Desulfosarcina ovata subsp. ovata: one gene and its partner. The protein of the gene in region 1 interacts with the protein of each later gene in a pairwise test. Links are inferred from orthologs where the notes say so. Each region holds a gene or a part of one and is shown on either strand. Other genes may lie near its edges.

Region 1 (8,579 bases):
TGGTTTTGTTTTCCATAAGTCCCTCCTCAAAAAAGGAATGACGGCATCAACTTGAATACCTTAGGATCGGGAATTTTATTAATTAAACGAAATTGATTGTTCTTGCGCCCGTCTTCCGCGTTGCATCAACGGCCACATACTCCCGGTATGCAACCCTTGATGCGCCTTGAAGACGAACACAAGCCCGGCGCAATTACGTTCAATTCATTTCATCCCCGATCCTTATCAGAATATTGGCCCGTCATGCGGATGTCAAGGCAGCATAAAAACCGTAAAGGCGTCGCAATCAGAAATAACCAGAGTCGCGAAACCAACTGCGGTGCCCCCGTTCCTTCCCATCCAGTCTGCGGTTTGACAACCTCTCCTGATGAACCTACAGTGAATGAACATCTCTTTTTCAATTGCCTGACCAACAGGGAACCCCCATCAGGAGACGTGCCATGAAAAAAATGGGAACGATGCTGCTCAGGCGTGAGCCGTTTTCCGAAATCGTAATGGGCAACACGGCCATTGTCAGGGCCATGGTGGAGGCCGGTACGCGGGTGGTCACTTCCTACCCCGGATCACCGACACCGGAAATTGCCACGGCCATCGGCGCCATCCCCACCGCCGAGCGGCCCTTTTATTTCGAATTTTCAACCAACGAGAAAGTGGCCACGGAACTGGCCTACGGTGCGGCCCTCAACGGGCACCTCTCCACGGTCTTCTTCAAGAGTGTCGGACTCAATGTGGCCGCGGACACCTTTGTCCAACTCAGCCTGATGAACATCATCGGCGGGATGGTGGTGGTCCTGGGGGACGATCCGGGGGCCAACTCATCGCAGAACGAGCAGGACAACCGCCACTATGCCATGCTCAGTTACACGCCGGTGCTCGAACCGGCGGATCCGGAGGAAGTCTACCACTACTACATCGAGGCCGCAGGTCTCTCCCGGCAGTTGAAGATGCCGGTCATCCTGCGCCTGACCACCCATGTCTGCCATGCCAAGCAGAAGGTGGCCTTCGGGGCGTGGAATCCGGACCCTCCGGATGACACACCGCGCTTCGATCCGGCCAATGGTCCCTACATCCCCCTGACCAGCATGGCCCTGGAGCAAAAACGCATGGCTCTGGAACGGCTTGAAAAAGTCCGCCGGCACGCTGAGAAAAGCCCACTCAACCGGCAGATCGACAACGGCAACGCCCAGTGGGGAATCATTACCATGGGGCTCCCGTTTCTTTCGCTGATGGAGGTCGTCCACGGGGCGGCCACCCGGCCCGACATTCTCAAGCTCGCCTATGTCCATCCCCTGCCCCGGCAGACCATCGTTGATTTTCTCGCCGCGCATCAAGCGGTCAAAATTCTCGAAGAGCTGGACGACGTGCTGGAAACGCAGATCAAGGCCATCGCCTTTGACGAGAGTCTGCCGGTGACCATCATCGGCAAGACCGGCCCGTCCGACTGGGTCGGCGAGTATACCCCGGACAAGGTGCGCCAGACCCTGGCGGCCAGTTGGCCGGACCTGGTGCCGGCGTTCAAGGCAGTGGCAATCGTTGACCCGGCACCACCCCGGCCGGCCCAGATGTGCCCGGGCTGCGGCCATCGCAGCGCCTTTTTCGCCATCAAGCAGGCCCTTTCGGCAACGGACATCACCGTGGCGGATATCGGCTGCCATACCCTGGGGTATCAGCCGCCTTATGAAATGGGTCAGCTGCTCATGTGCATGGGGGCGTCCACGGCCATGGGCAGCGGTTTGCGCCTGTTCAACACCCAGCGCAAGGTGGTGGCCTTCATGGGCGATTCCACATTTTTCCACGCCGCCCTGCCCGGCATCGTCAATGCCGTCTTCAACCAGCATCCCATCACCCTGATCCTCATGGAAAATGGGACGACGGCCATGACCGGGCACCAGGACCACGCGGCCACCGGCCACAACGTCAACCAGGCGACCGACAAAATCCCGGTGCGCCAGGTGCTGGAAGGACTGGGGGTCAAACACATTTTCGAGGTGGACACCTACCAGCAGGCCAAACTGGCCGGGCTGGTAACCGAGGCCACGGCCATCGATGAATTCAGCGTGGTTATCGCCCGGCACCCGTGCATGCTCAAATTCACCCGCGGGCAACGCAGGAAGGCCGATTACCGCCAGCAGCACGTCGAGATCGATCAGACCGTGTGCGATCGGCTCCACACTTGCGTGGAGCATTTTGGATGCCCCACCTTTACACGGGATGCCCAGGGCAACGTTACCATCAACACCGATCTTTGCATCGGTGATGGCAGCTGCATCCAGACCTGTCCGACAAAAGCCATTGCCCCGGTCGGTAAAAAAGGCAAAGGAGGTGCCCGGTGAACGCCTTCAACATCTATCTTACCGGTGTGGGCGGCCAGGGGATCGGCCTGATCAGCGAAACCATCCTGCGCGCCGCCGACCATGCCGGTCATGCGGTGAAAAGCGTCGACACCCACGGTCTGGCCCAGCGCGGCGGCATCGTGGTTTCCCACATTCGCCTGGGAGACGACATCTTCTCTCCCCTGGTGCCTGACGGTCAGGCGGATCTGGCCATCGCCCTGGAACGCCACGAAGCCCTGCGGGCCGCAGCCACCATGCTGAAAGCAAAAGGGGCATTGGTATACTACGATACGGTATGGCAACCTCTCTCGGTCCGGTTGAATCAGGCCAGCCAGACCCGCGCGGCGGAAATTGAGACGTTTTCAGAAAAACGGGGCATTCAGGTGATTTCGGTCTTCCAGGCCGACCTTCCGGACATCCGTATGCAGAACATGGTCGTCCTGGCAGAAATCTGCCGCCGCCAGCTGATCCCCAATATCGATCTGTCTCACTACCGGGCGGCCATGGCCGATCTCATGGTCGGGGCCATGCTGGAAAAAAACAGCGCAGTTTTCGACAAACGGCTCGCCGGCTAAACCGGGTCCGTCTTTTGTTCAAACAGATGACAAATAACCGCCGTCAATGGCGATCACCTGCCCGTTGATGTATGCGGATGCGGGCGAACACAAAAACACGACGCTACCGATCAGGTCTTCCAGCCGGCCGAAACGGCCCATGGGAATCTTGGACAGCATGGACACCGTCCAAGCCTCGTCCTCGTAAAACACTTCGGTCATGCTGGTCCGGAAGTATCCCGGTGCGATGGCGTTGACGCGAATGCCTTTTGCGGCCCACTCGCTTGCCAGTGCCCGGGTCATGCCGAGAAGACCACTTTTGCTGCTGGTGTACGCCGTAGCCGTGGGAACGCCCACAAAGGAGGTCAACGAGCAGAGGTTGACGATCGTACCGCCGCCTGCAGCCGCCATGGCGCGCCCGGCGGCCTGGGCACAAAAGAAGGTCCCTTTGAGATTGGTATCTACGATTTTGTCCCAAAGGGTTTCGTCTACGGAAAAGCTGTCGCACACCTGCTCGACGCCGGCGTTGTTGACAAGGATGTCCAGCCCGCCCAGGCGCGCGACACAGGCACCGATATCGGATACCAGGCCCGCAATATCCCGCACGTCAAGGCGGGCTCCAAAGGCCTGGCCGCCCAGGCGCGTCGCCTCGTCGACCACGGCCCCCAGTTTCTCCGGATCGCGTCCGGTGATGGCCACCGTGGCACCGGCGTTCACCAGACCCAGGGCCAGTGCCCGTCCGATGCCGCCACCGGCACCGGTAACCAGTGCCCGCTTGCCGTTCAGGGAAAAATCGGGGAATACCAGTTTCTCTTCCATGACCCATCCTTTCATCCGTCAAGAGGAATGCGTTATGGTTTCGTTTTCACCGGGTCAAGGGAACTATCAACGGGCCGGGCATCCGAAACCGCCAGGGCATGCCCGTCAAATCCCTCGTAGGTAGCCAGTTTGTGGGCATGCCGGGCCAGTTCCGGATACGCACCCGGGGTAACGTAGCCAATCGAAGTCATTTTCAGGAAATCGTAGACACTCAAGGGGGAGTGTGTTTTGGCCGCGCCCGAGGTCGGCAGGACCGCATTGGGACCGAGAACAAAATTTCCCAAACTGATGGGAGTGTTCTGACCCAACAGAATTTCCCCGGCATTGACGAGCCGGTCCAGGTAGGTAAACGGAGCCGCACTGAGTACTTCCAGATGCTCCGGGGCGTAATCATTGACAAATTCGATGGCCTGATCCATGTCCTGAGTGAGAATCACGCCGCCTTTCTCGCCGCCCAGTACCGTACTGGAAAAATTAACCCGGGATTCGCCCATCTGCTTCCAAAGCATCGGAATCGTCGCCATGACGTCCTCGGCCAGGGACCGGTCCGGCGTCACCAGAAAGGCTGATGAATCGGGTCCGTGTTCGGATTCGATGATCAGATCCAGTGCCGCCGCCTTGGTCGACGCCGATCCGTCGGCCAGGACCAGGGATTCACTGGGTCCGGCCGGAGTGCCGGGATCAATGACGTCGGCGAGGACTTTTTTGGCTGCCACCAGCCAAGGGCTGCCCGGCCCAACGATCTTAACCGCCTTGGGAACGGTTTCGGTGCCGAAGGCCACTGCGGCCACCGCCTGGGCGCCGCCACACTTGTAAACCGCGTCTACGCCGGCCACCCGGGCGGCCACCAGTGTGGCATCATCGATCTCTCCGTCAGGCCCCGGCGGAGTCAGGATGATGATCTTCGGCACACCGGCCACCACCGCCGGGATGGTGGTCATCATCACCACACTGGGAAATGCCCCCTTCCCACGGGGCACGTAACAGGCCACCGAAGAAATCGGCGTGAACCGGTCACCGGCAAACACACCGGGAAAGGGTTCCGCCAGACGCATGGCATCGGGCATCTGTTCCTGGTGAAATCGCTTGATACGGTCGGCGGCGAATTCGATGGTCTCGATCAGTGAGGGGTCCAGATGGGCAAAGGCGCGGTCGAAATTTTCCGGTTTCGCCTTGATTGCATCCCGGGCGATCTCAGCTTTGTCCAGTTCGCGGGCGTAATGCACCAGGGCGTCGTCTCCGTTCTGGCGGACGTTGTCGATAATCGGTTTGACGCCTTCAATAAAATGCGAAATGTCCGCTTCGGTGCGGGTAAGCAGCTTCCGGCGATTGGCGGGCGTCAGCCGGGCATAATCATAAAATCGGATTGGTTTACTCATATCTTACCCCTTTCACAAACAACCGTCTGTTGGTCTGCATTGATGCTGAGCCTGCAGCCAGGCTCAAGTGCCTGGTAAAAGGATTTGGGCAGTTTGTTGACCACCGGGATCCCGATAATCACGATTCATTCGGGCCGAATGCACCGGCCAGCAGTTCGTCCAGCGCCGCTTTATTCATCAACTGTTTTTCCAGCACCAGGGTCTTCAGATTTTTCCCGCTGGCCAGCCCCTCCTTGACCAGGGCGGCGACCCGGTCGTAGCCCAATGCCGGATTGAGGATCGTGGCCAACCCGGCACTGGACTCGAAATTGCGTTGACAGACTGCCGCATCGGCTTCGATACCGCGAATGCAGCGCATGTCCAGCATGGTGACGGTTCGCGTCAGCACCTCGAACGCCTTGATCAGATTGGCGCCGATCAGGGGCATGTGGGTGTTGAGTTCCAGCTGCCCCAACCCGCAGGCCATGGCCACGGCCGCATCGTATCCCGCCACCTGAATACAGGCCATGTTGGCCGCCTCGCAAATGCTGGGGTTGACCTTTCCCGGCATGATCGACGAGCCGGGCTCCACCGGCGGCAGGCGGATTTCGGCGATACCGGTATAGGGCCCCGAGGCCAGTAGCCGCAAATCGTTGGTCATCTTGAGCAGATCCATGGCCAAGAGCCGCAGGGATGCCGACATCTGCCCCATGTCGGTCATGAACTGGGTAATCTCAACGCCATTTTCAGCAACCCGGAAAGAAAACCCGGTCGATTGGTTAAGGGCCGCGACAATCAGGGATCGAAACGCCGGTGGGGTGTTGATACCGGTTCCCACGGCATTCCCGCCGACACCGATTTCCAACAGGGTGTCCGCCGCTGCGGCCAGGCGTGCCCGGGCTTTTTCCAGACTGCGGGCATAGGCGGCGAACTCCTGGCCCAGGGTGATGGGGACTGCATCCTGCAGGTGGGTCCGACCGCTTTTGGGCACTTGGGCGAACGCGTCGGCTTTTTCCTCCAGTGACGCCACCAGTCCTGCGACGGCCTTCGCCAAGTGCCGGTTCAACTCGACAGCAGCCAGCCGGATCGCCGAGGGGAAAATATTGTTGGTCGATTGCCCCTTGTTGACATGGTCGTTGGGATGAACCCGCCGGCGATCGCCACGCTGGCCCCCGAGTTCGACCGCCGCCAGGTTGGCAATCACTTCATTGACATTCATCTGGGTGGATGTGCCGGAACCGGCCTGAAAAATATCGATGGGAAACTGGTCGTCGTATCCTCCGGCCAAAATCGCCCGGCAGGCCTTGCGAATCGCCGACGCACAATCCGGGTCCAGCAGCCCCAGCTGTTCGTTGGCCGCAGCACAGGCGGCTTTCAACCGCACAATGGCAGATACGATCGATAGTGGCAATACCTCGCCGGCCGCGTCGAAATTTTCGAGTGATCGGCAGGTATGGATGCCGTACCAGGCATCATCGGGAACCGCTTTTTCTCCCATCAAGTCTTTTTCAGTCCGCATGTCGCACCTCTCAGTAATAAAGAATGAATAGCAGTCGCCAATGGCGTTATCATCTTTTGGAATTACGGTAAAGCAACGCGCTGTCAAGTGCAACGCGAAGAGCACCAGGGTGACCGAATTTGAGTTGGAATTCGACAACCCGACGCTTTCGGATGGATGAATGCCAACGGACTATTTTCTTGACTTTTTTCGATTCATGTCAATTTTGACCGGAACTATTCATTTAATCTAAAGGAGTTTACCATGCAAAAAGTTGAAAGCGGCCTGTTTGTGAGCGTCGATTACACGGGAACCCTGGACAGTGGTGAAGTGTTCGATTCCAGCGAGGGTCGCCAGCCCCTGGAGGTTCAAATGGGAGCAGGCGCCGTCATCCCCGGGTTTGAAACCGCGCTCATGGGTATGTCTCTCAACGAAACCAAGACCGTTACCCTCGCCCCCGAAGAGGCCTACGGCCATCGCGATGAAAACCGCATGCATGATTTCCCCAAATCCGAGATTCCCGAAGGCATGACCCCCGAAGTGGGCCAGACCCTGATGCTGAGCACCCCCCAGGGCCAGCAGATTCCGGCGAAGGTCGACAGCATCGATGACCAGAAAGTGGTCTTCGATCTCAACCATCCCCTGGCCGGCCAAAACCTGACGTTTGCCCTTACGGTGGTGGGGATCAGCGAAACCGCCTCCCAACAGCACGCCGGCTGCAGCAACGCGCAATGCGGCAGCTGCGACTGCGGTGGAGAAGGCTGCGGCTGATCGAAAAACCATCGACACCCCTTCCCGCCAATGGCAAAGTGGTGGGAAGGGGTGTCACTGTTTTGTTATCCCGCTCAAAGCTTTCCGATTGCGGTTCCCTGACCCAGATTTGGGAAGCCGTCCATGGTACCCTACCGACAAATGAATCAACCAGGCTGTTTTCGCCGTTCAGGGCAACCGCAGATAGATGTATTGTTGCTGTTGCTGGTGTGACGAGAAAGCCACCGCCCCAATTCAATCAATGCCAAATGTAAAAATCCAAATGCCAATTGAAGGATCGGATCGATTATAAAATGGATAGAATACCACCAGTTGGCATTTTTCATGGGGCATTTGGCATTCTTAACCAGTCCCTACCGGGGAAAATAAGAACAGGTTACATACAATTGCTCTGTTTCGCCGCCCAGGGCAATCGCATGTAACTCAGGTTTATCGAAATCGAAATCGGGATCGAAATCGACGATGTATATCGGAATCACGGGTTGACAAAAGGACGATAGACGGTTTCCGGTATTCCAGGTTCCCATGGCGCCGATGACCATTGACCGCGAGTCGCCAAATATCCAGTCTGCATGTTTATGTCCCATTTCTTTTCGATTTCGATAGCGATTCCGATTTCGATTTGGATCATGGTAACGATCCGTATGCGATCGCCTTGTAAGGCACATCACATACCAAGGTTACATGAGATTGCCCTGTTTCGCCGCCGAGCGCAGCTTGACACCATCAATCAAATACGATAGCAGAAGGGGTTTACAGTTTTCGGCTGGACGCAAGCGTGGTGCTGCAGTCCACGCATCCCGGCCGAAAATAGACAGCACCATCACTGATGGACCGGGCCCACCAGCGCTCGCACCTTGATTTGAAGTAACGGATGCAAGCCGGCATTCAAAGCGGAGACAGCATGGACAACGCAAAAGATCTGTTGAGCAAACGAAAAGAGAAAGCGGACGGCCTGAAAGCGGATGGAATCAATCTCTTTCCCAACGGCTTCACCGCCAACCATACCATCCGGGATATCAGCGCCCATATTGAAACGCTGCCGGAAGAAAAAAAAGAGGACACTGCGGGTTTTACCGTAGCCGGCCGAATGATGGCCATCAACCGTTTCGGCAAATCCGCCTTCATCCGTTTTCGGGACCGATCCGGTCTGATGCAGGCGTATATCCGCAAAGACCAGGTTGGCGACTCGGCCTACGACATGTTCAAACGGCTTGATGTGGGTGATTTTGTCGGCATTCAAGGG
Region 2 (8,617 bases), 1.7 Mb from region 1 along the record:
CATCGACACCTGCATGAGCCCTTACGCCTACCGGACGTCCCACGCCGCCGTGGAGCCGCTGGTCATGGCTCTTTTGGGCACCAACCGCGACACCGGTTTCGACATCAAGCTGCTGGCCCAGATCAACGAGATTTTCGAAAAAGAGGTCATGCCCAAGTACAAGCATCTCCTCGACGACTCCAAGATGTCGGTCATCGACATCAACGTCCTTTTGCACCAGACCCCGGGCGGCATGCTCTCCAACCTGGTCAACCAGCTGCGCGAAATGGACGCCCTGGACAAAATCGGCGAAGTCTACAAGGAACTGCCGCGGGTCCGCAAGGAACTCGGCCAGATTCCGCTGGTCACACCCACCAGCCAGATCGTGGGCATCCAGACGGTCAACAATGTGCTCTTCGACTCACCGGACGATCGTTATAAGATGATTACCGCTCAGGTCAAGGATCTGTGCTACGGCCTTTACGGCAAGACCGCCGTACCCATCGATGCAGACGTGCAGAAAAAGGCCCTCATGGGGTATGATCGCGGGGAAGAGCCGATCACCTGCCGGCCGGCCGAAGTGCTCGAGCCCGAACTGGAGAAGGCCAAGGCCGAAATCGGAGACCTGGCCGTGGATATGGACGACCTGGTCACCTATGCCCTGTTCCCCGTCACCGGCAAGAAATTCCTGCAGTGGAAGTACGGCAAGGAAGATGCGCCGGCATCGGTCAAGGCGACCACCCTGGAAGACGTGAAAAAACGGGATGAGCTGGTCAAGAAAGCCCTGGCCGGCGAACTGATGGACAAGAAGAAGGCAGGGCCGGCCAAGGGCGACAACCTGCGCACCTTCAACGTTTTCATCGACAACGAGTACTTCGAAGTGGGTGTCGACGAAGTCGGCGGTAGCCCCATCATCCGCTACGCCGAGCAGATCCAGCTCTCCGGCGGCATCCCGGTCGCACCGGTTGCTCCGGCTGCTCCGGTTGCCGCGGCACCGGCGCCTGCTGCTCCAGCGGCGGCACCCGCTCCCGCCGCACCGGCTGCCGCACCGGCCGCAGCACCGGCACCTGCAAAAGAAGCTGCACCGGCGCCCGAGCCGGCAGGTGATGCCGGTGGCACCCCGCTGCCCGCCCCCATGCCCGGCATGATCGTCAAGTACGAAAAGAAAGTCGGCGACACCGTTAATGCCGGTGAAACCGTGGTGGTTTTGGAAGCCATGAAAATGGAAAACGCCCTGCCCGCACCGGCCAGCGGCACCATCAAATCCATCGGCTACGGCTCCGGTGATTCCGTGGCCAAGGGGGATGTGCTCTGCGTTATCGGATAACGGTCCGTTTTCCCATCGCTTGATTGACTCACAAGTATTCAACCCATGGGGAGCACAGCCCGACAACCAGAGGGGCTGTGCTCCCCCCACGCCACTCAGCATTACACGTCGATGTTGACCATAGGGCCCCAGGCCGTTTTCTTTCCCGCGTCTGGACCCGCAAACACAAAGGAGATCGGTATCATGAAAATCCATGAATACCAGGCAAAAGAGCTGTTCCGTAAAAACGGCGTCGCCGTTCCCGACGGCGGTGTAGCCTTCACCGTCGAAGAAGCCAAGGCCGTCGCCGAGAGGCTGGGTGCCTACCCGGTGGTGGTCAAGGCCCAGATTCACGCCGGCGGCCGTGGACTGGGCGGCGGCGTGAAGGTGGCCAAGACAGCGGAAGAATTCGACACCTACGCCAGCAGTATCCTGGGCATGAATCTGGTCACCAAGCAGACCGGGCCAGGCGGCAAACTGGTCAAGAAACTGCTCATCGAGCAGGGCCTCAACATCGCCAAGGAACTCTACCTCAGCATCCTGCCGGACCGGGCAACGGCCAAGATGATCATCATGGCGTCCGAAGCCGGCGGCATGGACATCGAAGACGTTGCCGAGAAGACACCCGAGAAGATCATCAAGGTCTTTGTTGACCCCAATGTCGGGATTCAAGCCTACCACCTGCGGGCCGCTGCCTTTGGACTCAACATGTCCAAGGCGTCCATGAAACCCTTCACCGTACTGCTCAAAAACCTGTACCAATTGGCTGTCAGCTACGACTGCTCACTGGTAGAAATCAACCCGCTGATCATCACCGCCGAAGACGATGTGATCGCGCTCGACGGCAAGATGGATTTCGATGACAACGCCCTGTACCGCCATCCCGATGTCAAGGAATACCGCGACCTGGATGAAGAGGATCCCACCGAGGTGGAGGCCGGCAGCTTTGGCCTGAACTACATCCACCTGGGCGAAGGCGGCAACGTGGGCAATATGGTCAACGGCGCCGGCCTGGCCATGGCAACCATGGATTGTATCAAGTACGCCGGCGGCAAGCCGGTCAACTTCCTCGACGTGGGCGGCGGCGCCAGCGCCGAACAGATTGAAAACGGTTTTCGCATCCTGCAGAGCGATGACAACGTAAAGGCGATCCTGATCAATATTTTTGGAGGGATCCTGCGCTGCGACCGCCTGGCCAACGGCGTCGTCCAGGCCGCCAAAAAGGTCGGCATGCGCGTGCCGGTGATCATCCGCATGGAAGGCACCAACCTGGCCGAGGGGAGAAAGATCCTGGCGGAGTCGGGTCTGGAGCTGATCAATGCCAAGGATCTCAAGGATGCCGCCGAGAAACTGAAGGCTGCGATCCAGTAATTTATTACAAATCAGCGAGGATTAAACCGTGAGCATATTAGTCAATAAAGAAACCAAACTGTTGGTGCAGGGAATTACTGGAAAAGAAGGCCAGTTCCATGCCCGTGCATGCGTTGAGTACGGAACCCAGGTCGTGGCCGGCGTGACCCCCGGCAAGGGCGGCCAGAAAATGGACGAGGTTCCCGTTTTCGATACGGTCGCCGATGCCGTAAAGACCGCCGGCGCCAACGCCAGCATGATTTTCGTGCCCCCGCCCTTTGCCGCCGACGCCATCATGGAGGCCACCGACGCCGAGGTTCCCCTGATCGTCTGCATCACCGAAGGCATTCCGGTGATGGACATGATGCGGGTAAAAAACTACATCAAGGACAAACCGGTGCGCCTTATCGGCCCTAACTGCCCCGGCATCATCACTCCCGGTGAGTGCAAGATCGGCATCATGCCGGCGCCGATTCATCAACCCGGCAAAATCGGCGTGGTTTCCCGCTCCGGCACCCTGACCTATGAAGCCGTGCATGCCCTGACCCTTACCGGCCTGGGCCAGACCACCTGCATCGGCATCGGCGGCGATCCGGTCAACGGCACCAACTTCATCGACTGCCTGGAACGCTTCCAGGCCGACGACGCCACCCAAGGCATCGTCATGATCGGCGAGATCGGCGGCGACGCGGAAGAGAAAGCGGCCGAATTCATCCAAGAGAAGGTCACCAAACCGGTGGTCGGCTTCATCGCCGGCCTCACCGCCCCTCCGGGACGACGCATGGGCCATGCCGGCGCCATCATCAGCGGCAGCAGCGGCACCGGCCAGAGCAAGGTGGCGGCCATGAAAGCCAATGGTATCAACGTGTGTGAAAATCTGGCCTATCTGGGCGATGTGTGTGCCGAAACGTTCAAATAAACGATTGGCTGTCTCAATCCTTATTTCAGCTACTCAAAAGAACGGGCGGTTCCTGCGAACCGCCCGTTCTTTTGCATGATTGATCAAATGTGGATCGGATGGTATTTGAATCGTTCAACAAGCAGCAACCGGTTCGGCTCGAAAATGTAACTCAAAGGAATTCCATGCACGAAATGGGCATCGCCATGCAGATCGTAGAAATCGCCACGGCCTCCATCCCGGCGGACATGCAGTGCGCCAGGGTCCAGCGCGTCAACCTTAAGGTGGGCAAATTGTCGGCCATCGTGGCGGACAGCCTGCGTTTCTGCTTCGATCTGGTGGTCAAGGAGACGCCCCTGGAGGGGGCCGAGCTGGTCATCGAAGAACTGCCCGTGGTGGTGCGCTGCAAGGCGTGCGAAAACCAGTGGACCGTCACCGAACCGGTTTTCGTCTGCCCGGTCTGCAAAAGCGGCGATATCGACATCCTCTCCGGGCTGGAGTTGGACATTACCTCCATTGAAATCGAAGACGAGGATTGACGATTCCGTAAAAAAGGATAGATCATGTGGTTTTTCGCCAATCGCATCATCAAACGGTATCATCGCGGCCATCACGGGCCCCACGACCATCACCATGGCGGCGGCCATGACGTGGAGACAAAAAAATCAGGCACCCGCGAGATCAAAGTGGTTCGGCGGGTGCTGGACGCCAACGACATCATGGCCGGGCGCATGCGGGCGGTATTCGCCGAAAAGGGCGTCTTCGTGCTCAACATGATGAGCTCTCCGGGTTCGGGCAAGACCACCACCCTGCAGAAAACCCTGGCCCGCATCATGCCTGGTCTGCGTTGCGCCGTGATCGTGGGCGACATTTGCACGACCGTCGATGCCGACCGCCTGGCCCTGTCCGGTGCGCCGGTCGTCCAGATCAACACCGACGAGTTCGGCGGCGACTGCCACCTGGCGGCCCATGTGGTGGAAAAAGCCGTTGCCGACCTGGACCTTGACAACATCGACCTCTTGATCGTCGAGAACATCGGCAACCTGGTCTGCCCGGCGGAGTTCGACATTGGCGAAGACAAACGCGTGGTAGTCCTGTCGGTCACCGAGGGCGAGGACAAACCGGCCAAATACCCGCTGATGTTCCGCGAATGCGACGCCACCCTGCTCAACAAGATCGACCTTCTGCCCTACCTCGATTTTGACATGGACCTGGCCCGCACGAGCATCGCCAACATCCATCCCGGCATGCCGGTTTTCGAGATTTCGGCCAAAACCGAGGCCGGTTTCGACGACTGGATCGCGTGGCTGGAAGCGCAGGTGAAGGAAAAGTTGAAAGGGTGATGTCTCCGGGAACGACAAAGCGCCGCCAGATCTCCGGTTTGATCTCATCCAGACGGATGGTTAGGTGATACATTCAATTTTCCATGAATTATTCCTTTTCGAAACGGGTCTTAAAATTTGATTTTAAATTCTTCGCAAATGCCTTCATCCCTTTAAGTTCCATCCCAATTGGCTTGGCACCCGAGTGAATCAGACCATCATTGACGGGTAAATTAAACGAATAAATTGCTCCGCCGCCCTCAAGGATATCCCTGCCCAGTTGTTCCGTTTTACTGCCGGCACCGGCATATGGAATCAAAAAACTTCGGCCCAGTTTGGCAACCAAATGGTTGCGCTTTTGGGCGGACGACACGGTGGGTCGTTTCTGTTTTTCGTCGAATGGTGACAATATCAACAACCGGCCCTGATCAATTGATTTTTTCCATAATCGGGGGATTCGCATTTGAACAATTCCGCGTGCCGGGCAGACCACAATCGGCTAGGTACCTTTCAGCAGGATATCAAGGCCGTCCTTTTCGATCGGTGCGTGGAAACCGCTGACAACCGCAACGCCGGAGTCGTGCAGAATTCGCATGCAATCGTAGGTGTTTAGAATAATGCTGCCGGGGCATCGGATCGAGCAAAAAACGCCCAACAAATTGGTATTGAGGATATCAAGGTTGCCGATGGCCCAAAAGCTTTGAAAACGGGAGGGGATTTCACCCTTTAGCAAGGCCGCTGGGCAGGTTGATTCGCTTGTTTTGATTTTCTGAGTTGGGTTGCCCATGATGATAAAAATCTATTCGTAATTCTATTTGGAAAATTGCGAATAGAATTCCAAATAGAATCTTATATGGCGTTCATATGTCTGAAATATTTAAATAATTCTATTTGGAATAATTCCAAATAGAATTCCAAATAGACATCAAGGCAATTCATAACGGGTCCATCGGCCCTTTCCTAACCGCTTAATTGCCCCTTTATCAGTCATTTGATCGGAATCCGAATCGAGATATGTGTCCCCTGGCCCGGCTGGCTTTGGCAGGTGATGGTGCCGCGGTGGGCGGTGACGATGGATTGCACGATGGCCATGCCCAGCCCGTTGCCGACCTTGCCCTTGGTGGTAAAAAACGGCTCGAACATCCGCTCCCGATGCTCGGGGGCGATACCGCAGCCGTTGTCCTCAACGCTGACTTCAAGCCAGGTCCCATCGATCGTTCCGCGCACCGCGACCCGCCCGTCACCATCCAGGGCCTCGATGCTGTTTTTCACCAGATTGTTGAACGCCTGATAGAGCAGGCTCGCGTCGGCCTGAACCCTGGGTGCATCCGGCGGCCAGTCCATGGAGACCTCGATCCCGCGCTGCCGAATGACCGGTTTGTGCATGGCCAGGACTTCACGGAGAACTAGGTCGAGGGCCACCGGTGACGGATGAAGCTCGGGCGGTTTGGCAAACTTGAGAAAATCCAGCAAAAAGGTTTTGATGCGCGCCGCCTCTGTCTCCATTTTCTCCAGGGCCAGTGTCCCCTTCCGGCTCAAGGGCTCGCCCTTGAGGGCACTGGCCGACATGCCCACATTGTTGAGCAGGTTGCCCACCTCGTGGGTCACCTTGCTGGCCGATATGCCAAGCAGCGCCAGGTTGCGGGCATGGGCCAATTTCCTGGCCGTACGGATCTCGCGGTCAATGGTCTCATTTAGGGAGGCGGTCATGGTATTGAAGGCACGGCCCAGATCACCGATCTCGTCGTTGGTCTTCACCGCCACCTGAAGGTCCAGGCGGCCATCACCGATCTGCAGGACCTGCTTGTGCATGGTCTCGATGGGACGGATGAACTGCTTCACCTGGAACCAGCCCAGCATGACGGCCAACAGGCAGGCGGCCGCGGTAATGGTGACGGCCCAAATAAAGTTGGCATGCAGGTAGGCGTATATTTCCGGCATGGCCTGGCGCAATACGACCACCCAGTCCTGCCCCGTCAGATGAACACCCAGGCAAAAATACCCTTTCCCTTTTACGTGCTCGATCCATTTGACAGGAAACGGTGAATCCTTGATGGCATGCAGCGTGCGGGATCCGTATCCGGGAAGGCCACTCACCACGCGATCGATCTCCCGATGGGCCAGATGCCGGCCCGACGGATCGAGGATGAAAATCTGTCCGGTATCGCCGATGCGGATGCCCTCCAGAACATCCCAGATATGCTTCAGATTCAACCTGCCGTATAGTGCCGCCTCGATTCTGCCCATGCGTCGCACAGGCACGGCCATGTGAACCAGGGGAAGATTGTCGTCCCCCACATCAACCTCCGAAATGGCCGACAACCCGGAAAAAGCCTTTTCTATGACGCCGGCAGCCGACGCCTGGTTTTCCGGGGAATCATCCCCCGAAGCCGGAATGCACCGGCCATCGGTAAAAACCAGCAAGATACAGCCGAATTTCGGTTTGCTGTACTGAAAGGCAGACAAAACCATTTCCGCCCGCCAGTTGTCAAACCGGACTGCACGGAGTAACCAGGCCAGGGTTTCCATATCCTCGGTAGCGTTGTCCATAAACAAGTCGATTTCCGAGGCGGACGCCCGGATGATGTTGCGATAGTCCTGATCGACGGTTTTTTGAAAATAGCGGTAATTGGTCCACATCAGCACGGCGCTGGTGGCAGCGATGCCCAGGATCACGAAAGGCAGCACGAATCGCAGAAGCTGCCTGAATATCCCAGTTTTGCGGGGTTGCCGATCCATGCATGGTAAGTAGCGCGAAATTCCCACAGATTGCAATCGTACATCAACAAAGCCCTCAATGCCTGCCGATCGAACTTTCCTTCCCGAACACGGCCGGAGAACGAATTACCAGGACCAGGCCCGCGACCGATGCCAGGCAACCCACGATCATCGTTTCGCGGACATCCGCCAATTCGGCAAACACGCCTCCCAGCAGGCATCCACCGAGCAGGCCCGCCCCGCGCAAGGATGCCAGGGCGGCCATGGTGGCGCCCCGGCGGGAAGGTCGGCAATCCCGTTGGATCCGGCTTTCCGTCAGCATCTGGAGCATGGTAAATCCCCATCCGCAATCAGCCATGGCCAATACGAAAAGGCGCAGATTGGGCAAAATCGCCAAAACGGCGAATCCCATGCCTATAAGGAAGAAACAAATACGGAAAAGGGTGAAATCCCGCCACCGATTTACCATGGCGGACAACAGCAGGGCCGCCAGGCAGGCCCCCGCCTGATAGCCGGCCATGACCACCCCCCAGGCAACGATATCCCCCTGGAAAAAGAAATGGTTGTAGACGGGTGCAGCGACGTTCAACAATCCGCCGATGCCGATGGCCGCCGCCGATACCGTCACCCAGGCGCCCACCCGCCGATCCATGAGCGAAGCGACGTAGGCCCGGACCAGGCATTGGGGCCAGGCGGTGATATGACCGGGAGTTGATATGCTCATGGAATCGCTGGTCTTGGGCAGCCCCCGGATCAAGATGGCGCTTACCCCATACATGACTACGCCCGTTCCCAGGGAAATGCCGGTTCCCGCTTGGCGAATCGACAGGCCGATGAGCAGGGGGCCGGCAATACCAGCAGACAAGGCCATGCGCTCGTTCAGCGCATTGAAACGTGAGGCACGGGAAATGTGAGAAGATCGGAATTGATAAAAATAGGGTAACACTCAGATAAGTGGAAAACAAGGAGAAAAGAGGCAAGCGTTCACCGGGCAACGCATGGCTGTTTTTCGCTTGCCCGCTTTTTCGCTAAAAGGGGATCAAC

What was found.
Region 2: the proteins of GN112_RS09085 (region 1) and hypB interact in binary tests that used the Escherichia coli proteins (3 or more experiments, as listed by UniProt). The link is inferred for Desulfosarcina ovata subsp. ovata from one-to-one orthologs.

What each region holds. Positions count from the first base shown.
Region 1 is NZ_AP021879.1:1,984,018-1,992,596, forward strand. Bases 5,717-8,579 are described here. They hold GN112_RS09085 (FKBP-type peptidyl-prolyl cis-trans isomerase), read left to right. Parts: upstream 5,717-6,826; coding sequence 6,827-7,333; downstream 7,334-8,579. Other genes in these bases: GN112_RS09080 (aspartate ammonia-lyase), read right to left, coding at 5,717-6,583; lysS (lysine--tRNA ligase), read left to right, coding at 8,238-8,579. Outside these bases: GN112_RS09055 (acylphosphatase), read right to left, coding at 1-16; GN112_RS09060 (thiamine pyrophosphate-dependent enzyme), read left to right, coding at 441-2,333; GN112_RS09065 (2-oxoacid:acceptor oxidoreductase family protein), read left to right, coding at 2,330-2,908; GN112_RS09070 (SDR family NAD(P)-dependent oxidoreductase), read right to left, coding at 2,927-3,706; hisD (histidinol dehydrogenase), read right to left, coding at 3,739-5,085; more of GN112_RS09080, read right to left, coding at 5,204-5,716. UniProt on the Escherichia coli protein: Folding helper with both chaperone and peptidyl-prolyl cis-trans isomerase (PPIase) activities. Chaperone activity prevents aggregation of unfolded or partially folded proteins and promotes their correct folding.
Region 2 is NZ_AP021879.1:3,642,138-3,650,754, forward strand. Bases 3,086-5,986 are described here. They hold hypB (hydrogenase nickel incorporation protein HypB), read left to right. Parts: upstream 3,086-4,096; coding sequence 4,097-4,876; downstream 4,877-5,986. Other genes in these bases: sucD (succinate--CoA ligase subunit alpha), read left to right, coding at 3,086-3,554; hypA (hydrogenase maturation nickel metallochaperone HypA), read left to right, coding at 3,719-4,072; GN112_RS16165 (hypothetical protein), read right to left, coding at 4,965-5,318; GN112_RS16170 (hypothetical protein), read right to left, coding at 5,355-5,642; GN112_RS16175 (sensor histidine kinase), read right to left, coding at 5,843-5,986. Outside these bases: GN112_RS16135 (pyruvate carboxylase subunit B), read left to right, coding at 1-1,306; sucC (ADP-forming succinate--CoA ligase subunit beta), read left to right, coding at 1,490-2,656; more of sucD, read left to right, coding at 2,685-3,085; more of GN112_RS16175, read right to left, coding at 5,987-7,543; GN112_RS16180 (MFS transporter), read right to left, coding at 7,650-8,444. UniProt on the Escherichia coli protein: Involved in the maturation of [NiFe] hydrogenases. Required for nickel insertion into the metal center of the hydrogenase. Exhibits a low intrinsic GTPase activity, which is essential for nickel insertion.